2 regions of the Aeribacillus sp. FSL K6-3256 genome follow, and region 1 is predicted to be linked to the other one. Evidence: a T-box and tRNA genes for the amino acid it is inferred to sense, from the RefSeq annotation. Region 1 holds a T-box; the other holds one or more tRNA genes.

What was found. A T-box is a leader RNA that pairs with one kind of tRNA and senses whether it is charged. The one in region 1 lies ahead of glyQ (glycine--tRNA ligase subunit alpha), so its partner is inferred to be a tRNA-Gly.
Region 2: it has a tRNA-Gly gene. The T-box ahead of glyQ (glycine--tRNA ligase subunit alpha) is inferred to sense a tRNA for this amino acid. The anticodon was not compared.

Annotation. Positions count from the first base shown of each region.
Region 1 is NZ_CP150188.1:2,581,972-2,585,396, reverse strand. Features, by position in the region: gene era (GTPase Era) at 1-224, shown strand, start outside; gene NSQ84_RS12445 (YqzL family protein) at 337-477, shown strand; gene recO (DNA repair protein RecO) at 508-1,260, shown strand; T-box leader at 1,377-1,550, shown strand; gene glyQ (glycine--tRNA ligase subunit alpha) at 1,620-2,510, shown strand; gene glyS (glycine--tRNA ligase subunit beta) at 2,503-3,425, shown strand, end outside.
Region 2 is NZ_CP150188.1:2,975,539-2,978,963, forward strand. Features, by position in the region: gene queG (tRNA epoxyqueuosine(34) reductase QueG) at 1-721, opposite strand, end outside; gene NSQ84_RS14320 (phenylalanine--tRNA ligase beta subunit-related protein) at 804-1,469, shown strand; tRNA gene NSQ84_RS14325 (tRNA-Gly) at 1,589-1,662, opposite strand; gene trpB (tryptophan synthase subunit beta) at 2,763-3,425, opposite strand, start outside.

The DNA of each region.
Region 1 (3,425 bases):
TATATATAGCTGCAACAATTGTTGTGGAACGCAACTCTCAAAAAGGTATTATCATTGGGAAGCAAGGAAGAATGTTGAAAGAAATTGGGAAAAGGGCAAGGGTTGACATTGAAAACTTGCTCGGATCAAAAGTCTTTTTAGAGCTGTGGGTCAAAGTGCAAAAAGATTGGAGAAATCGCCTGTCGCAATTGCGAGATTTTGGATTTAGGGAAGACGAATATTAATTGACTTGAAGGAAGTTAGAAATATTTTCAAAACATGAAAATGAGTCAAAAAGGCTATGATAACAATGAATTGGATATAGCTTAGGAACAACGACAGAAAGGTGGGGACAATATGTTAGATTTTACCTGGAAAGTATTCACGTTTACAGGTAATATTGACACATATCTCCTTTTTAAAGAGCTTGAAAAGGAGCGGACGAAAGATTGTCAAATGAAGGAAGAAGAGCGGACTGAGGTTGATCTCCCTGTTTAGTAGTGCTGTATCCAATAGGATGGTGGAGAAATGCTTGTAAAGACGGAAGGAATTGTCATTCGTACAACGGAATATGGTGAGACCAATAAAGTTGTTACAATATATACAAGGGAGTTTGGGAAAGTTGGTGTAATGGCACGGGGCGCAAATAAACCGAACAGCCGCCTCGCAGCTGTTACCCAACTTTTTACGTATGGAAATTTTTTGTATCATCAATCTTCTGGATTGGGCAATTTAAGCCAAGGAGAAATCATTTCCGCTTTTAGAGAGATTAAGGAAAATATTTTTTTGACTGCATATGCTTCATATATTGTAGAGCTCCTTGATAAAGGAACAGATGAAAAAGACAGAAACCCTTTTTTGTTTGAGCTCTTATTTCAAACACTTCATCTGCTGAATGAAGAAAAGGATGCGGAAATTTTGACCAATATATTTGAAATAAAGATGCTCAACGTTCTCGGTTTATATCCCGAATTAAACAAATGTGCAGTAAGCGGTGAAACAAACGGACCGTTTCATTTTTCATTAAAAGAAAACGGATTGATTTGCAGCCGCTGTTTTGAAAAAGATCCTTACAGACTCAATATTTCTCAGAAGACAGTGAAGCTGTTGCGGCTGTTTTATTCTATTGACTTAAACCGCATTGGTCAAATATCCGTCTCCCCTGAGACAAAAAAAGAACTGAGATTTGTTCTTGATCAATATTATCAGGAATATGCAGGTTTATCGCTGAAATCGAAAAAATTTTTAAATCAGCTTGACAGTTTAAAAGAAATGTTGTAAACCATATACATGGATGTGAAACCTTTCAAATGAAGGATTTATCCCCCCTCATGCTGTTAGAAAAAGCGATTTAATGTCATGTAATGAGCGGAAATGATACATGTCAAATTGAATAATAAAATGCGATGAAGGAAAAGAGTACCTGCAATCTTCATAGAAAGCGACCTTAGGATGGTGCGAGCTAAGGTATGAGGATGCAGGGAACGGCGTTCCAGAGCAATAACGGTTTACGAGAGGCTGAAACGTTTTTCAGCAAATAGGGTGGAACCGCGGGTCATCCCGTCCCTATGCAACTTTGTTGCATTAGGGACGGTTTTTATTTTGTTCGAACATAACTTAATTGTGGAGGTGCATGATGAATGAACATTCAAGAAATGATTTTGACGCTGCAAAAGCATTGGGCCGATCATGGATGTATTTTGATGCAGGCATATGATGTAGAAAAAGGTGCCGGAACCATGAGCCCATACACATTTCTTCGCTCCATCGGGCCAGAACCGTGGAATGTTGCTTACGTGGAGCCGTCAAGAAGACCTGCTGACGGAAGGTATGGGGAAAATCCGAACCGCCTTTATCAACACCATCAATTCCAAGTCATTATGAAGCCGTCTCCGAAAAACATACAAGAAATTTATTTAGATTCATTAAAGGCTCTTGGAATTGATCCGCTTGAACATGACATCCGCTTTGTGGAAGATAACTGGGAAAATCCTTCTCTCGGCTGCGCAGGGCTTGGCTGGGAAGTTTGGCTTGACGGAATGGAAATTACTCAATTCACGTATTTTCAGCAGGTCGGAGGACTGGAATGCAAACCGATTTCTGTTGAAATTACTTATGGAATAGAGCGTTTGGCGTCTTATATTCAAGAAAAAGAAAATGTATTTGACCTTGAATGGACAAACGGATTTACATACCGGGACATTTTTTATCAGCCTGAATATGAGCATTCCAAGTATACGTTCGAAACATCCGATACAAACATGCTATTTGAACTGTTTAATACGTATGAAAAAGAAGCGCACAGACAGATGGAATTAGGTCTCGTTCATCCAGCGTACGACTACGTTTTAAAATGCTCGCACACATTTAATTTGCTTGACGCAAAAGGAGCTATTTCTGTTACAGAACGAACCGGATATATTGGCAGAGTGAGAAAGCTGGCAAGAAAAGTTGCCAAAACGTTTTATGAAGAACGGGAAAAACTCGGTTTTCCAATGCTGAAAAACAAGGGGGCCGAAAATCATGAATAAACGGGATTTACTTATCGAAATCGGGCTTGAAGAAATGCCTGCCGGCGTCATCCTGTCTTCGATTGATCAGCTGGCTGACAAAGTAGGAGCTTGGCTGGATGAACATCGCATTTCTTACGCCAAAATAAAAAAATATTCAACTCCTAGACGTCTTGCCGTCCTTGTAGAGGATGTAAATGAAAAACAGGAAGATTTGCTTGGCGAAGCAAAAGGACCGGCAAAAAAGATTGCGGTTGATGAGAATGGAAATTGGACAAAAGCAGCGTTAGGCTTTGCACGGAGCCAAGGAGCTTCCACAAACGACATATCCTTTAAAGAAGTAAACGGTGTTGAGTACGCTTTTGTTCAAACATTTCAAAAAGGGAAAGAAACGAAAGAACTGCTCCCAGGGTTAGAAGAGATTATTCAAACCATCCATTTTCCGAAAAATATGCGTTGGGGAAATTGGAATCTTCGCTATATCCGTCCGATACAATGGTTAGTTGTCTTATTTGGACAAGACATCATTCCGTTTTCCATTACCGATGTTCCGACAGGAAATGTTACGTATGGCCATCGCTTTTTAGGAACGAAAGCGGAAATTTCCACTCCACGCGATTATGAAAATACTTTGTTGAACCAGTTTGTTGTCGCCGATTATGAAAAACGAAAACAAATGATCATTCAACAGCTGGAGGAACTGGAAAGAAAGGAAAACTGGATCATCCCTGTTGATGAAGATTTGCTCGAGGAAGTTACAAACTTGGTGGAATATCCGACCGCCCTGTACGGTTCATTCGAAGACCGGTTTTTAACATTGCCTGAAGAAGTGTTAGTGACGACGATGAAGGAGCATCAGCGATATTTTCCTGTCAAAAATAAAGATGGAAAGCTGCTTCCGTTTTTTGTTACCGTAAAAAACGGGAATGATCAAAA
Region 2 (3,425 bases), 390 kb from region 1:
CACAGCCGTAAAGCCTGTTTCCGATTTTCCCACGATATTCATCAGGCAGAAACCCTTTTGTTTGCGTTAAAAAAGCAATACATTTCTTTGAATCGAGCTGCCCGCCTTGTACGAGCGCACCAGTCGGACATGAATCGACACATATGTTGCAGGATCCGCATCGGTCTTCAATGGGGCTGTCGGGAGGAAAAGGAATATTTGTAATCATTTCGCCCAAATATACATAAGAGCCGAATTCCGGTGTAATAATCATGCAGTTTTTTCCGCTCCATCCGATACCGGCTCGCTCTGCTACGGCCCGATCCGACAGCTCCCCCGTATCGACCATCGATTTAACCTGTGCTCCGTCCACTTTTTCTAAAATAAATCTTTCCAGCTTTTTCAACCGATCTTTTAGAATCACGTGATAGTCTGTCCCCCATGAAGCCCTGCAAAATAAACCGCGCCGCTCTTTTTTTGTACTTCTGGGAGCATTTTTCATTTTTGAAGGATATGCCAACGCTATAGAGATAATCGATTTTGCTTTTGGAAGGAGCAGCTCAGGATTTGTCCGCTTTTCGATATCAGGCTCCTCGAATCCTGACTGATATCCTAACTGCTGCTGTACAATTAACCGCTCCTTCAATGTTTCAAAAACATCAGCACTCGCAAAACCGATTTTATCGATTCCAATTTGCTTGCTGTATTCAATAATTTCTTGTTTGAGAACTGCGAAATCCACACCGCTCCACCCCCTTTGTTTTTATTTCAAAAAATATATAAACTATGTTAAGATAAAATGGCTGAAAATAGGAGGGAAATCAATGGAATTTTTTATTGCTGAAGAGGTCAAACAACGAATTCCTCACTTTAAAATAGGCTTAATTGAGTATGATCATATTCAAGTATCCGAATCCCCCCAAATGTTAAAAGGGAGACTTCGTTTCTTTCAAGAATCTATTTTTTTCGATCTAGAAAATAAAAATGCAGCTGAATTAGACGGCATTCGAGAATGGCGGGAAGTCTTTAAGCGTGTTGGCACTGATCCTAATCGATACCGCTCATCCAATGAGGCTCTTTTTCGCCGCGTTCAAAAACAGCAATACTTACAGTCTATCCATTCAGCCGTTGACTTAAATAATTTTTTCTCCTTGAAATATGAAATTCCGTTAGGCATCTACGACCGAAACAAAATAAAAGGATCTATTACGTTAAAAATCGGTGAAAATGATGATTCATATGATGCCATCAACGGCCGCCAAGTAAATTTGGAAAATAAACTAGTAACCTGTGATGCAAACGGACCTTTCGGAAGCCCCTATGTTGATTCCAAGCGAACAGCAGTACAGCTTTCGACAACAAGCGCTTTACATATCGTTTATTTAAAGCCATCGATGCGGACAGAAGAAGCAAAAAAATTACTTGAAGCGATGGCAAACATGTTTGTTCAAATTCACGGTGGAGATGCTCGCCAACAAATTTTCGCTTAAGCCTCTCCCTTTTCTTTCTTTTAATGGCATGGCAGCCATATACAAAATTTCTATAATGAAAAAACGCAATGCTTCGTTTGCTTATAAAAACGAAACACTGCGTTGATGAATGATATGTATGGAGCGGGTGATGGGAATCGAACCCACGACATCAGCTTGGAAGGCTGAGGTTTTACCACTAAACTACACCCGCATACATTATTTCTTTTCTATCAAGACGAAAAACACGCACTTGCCATGCCTCTTCCTCTTCCAGCTTATTCGAGGAAGTAGATGCGTCGAGGCAACTCGATGCTTATTCATCGAAGCATCGCTCGTGGCTGAGGTTTTACCACTAAACTACACCCGCATACATTATTTCTTTTCTATCAAGACGAAAAACACGCACTTGCCATGCCTCTTCCTCTTCCAGCTTATTCGAGGAAGGAGATGCGTCGAGGCAACTCGATGCTTATTCATTGAAGCATCGCTCGTGGCTGAGGTTTTACCACTAAACTACACCCGCATACATTATTTCTTTTCTATCAAGACGAAAAACACGCATTTGTCATGCCTCTTCCTCTTCCAGCTTATTCGAAGAAGGAGATGCGTCGAGGCAACTCGATGCTTATTCATCGAAGCATCGCTCGTGGTAGCCGTAATGCAATGACGGGTTTTATTATAGCAAAGCGAAAATGACGGTGCAACGGAAAAATGTAAAAAAAACGACATTTTTTTATGTTTTTGTCGAAATTGTGAACAAAATAGATACCAAGCTGTCCATTTAACACCCTATACCACTGAAAAAAGCATTAAATCAACAGTTTTTCTTATTTTGTTCATATATTTACAAAGCTGGTGGTAAATGTCCGGCGTTTAAATGTAAACTCCGAAATCATGGCAAGCTTAGATAACAGTTAGATTGAACCCCTCAGTCATTCCTTCGCAAACTAAATTTATCAACCAACATAAAATACTAAGAGCTGAGAAGATTCCTATAAAATCAGAGTAAAGTTAAGACCAAATGATAACTATACCTCAAAAACTACACCATTTTGATTCATTGAAAAAATGTGATGAGCGCACTTATCCCATATCTTTTAACTTTCTATAGCACTTTCGTGACTACAGCTCCCATACCTTGCCCATTTCAGAGCTGTCAAGAATTTTTTCAAAGATAAATATACACTTATCCGGTGGATCAAAAATCTGCCTTTTTTATATTACTATAAACAACTTGCTCTTCTAAAAATTCAGCTGATGAATCGTTAAAAGAAAGTAAAAAATCGACGTTCAAAAACGCCGATTTTCACCTTATTTTTTCAACATTTCAAACACTTGCTCGACATCCTTATCTCCTCTGCCAGAGAGATTAACGATCACAATATCCTCCTTGCTTAGCTGCGGGGCAAGTTTCATCGCATATGCTACAGCATGTGAACTTTCAAGGGCAGGGATGATTCCTTCCAACTTAGATAATTGCTGAAAAGCTTCCAAAGCCTCTTTTCCAGACACCGTAACATATTCTGCCCGTCCGGTTTCCTTCAAATAGCTGTGCTCTGGACCAATTCCAGGATAATCAAGCCCTGCTGCAATAGAGTAAGTCGGCATTGGATCATTATTTTCGTCAAGCAAAGTTAAGCATTTAAATCCGTGAATAACAGCTGGAACACCTTTCGTAAGCGTTGGTGCCTCTTCCGGCTCCACTCCTATTAATCTTACGTTTGGTTCGTCCAGATAATGCGCAAAAGCTCCGATTGCATTGCTTCCTCCTCCTGCACAAGCAATCACTGCTGTTGGAAGCTTCCCTTCTTTTTCAAGAATCTGCTTTTTCGACTCTTCACTAATAACCGATTGAAAATGCTTGACAATTGTTGGATACGGATGCGGGCCGACAGCAGATCCAAGCAAGTAAAACGTGTTTTGGTAATTTTCCACATAATCAGCTAAAGCTGCATCCACCGCATCCTTCAAACG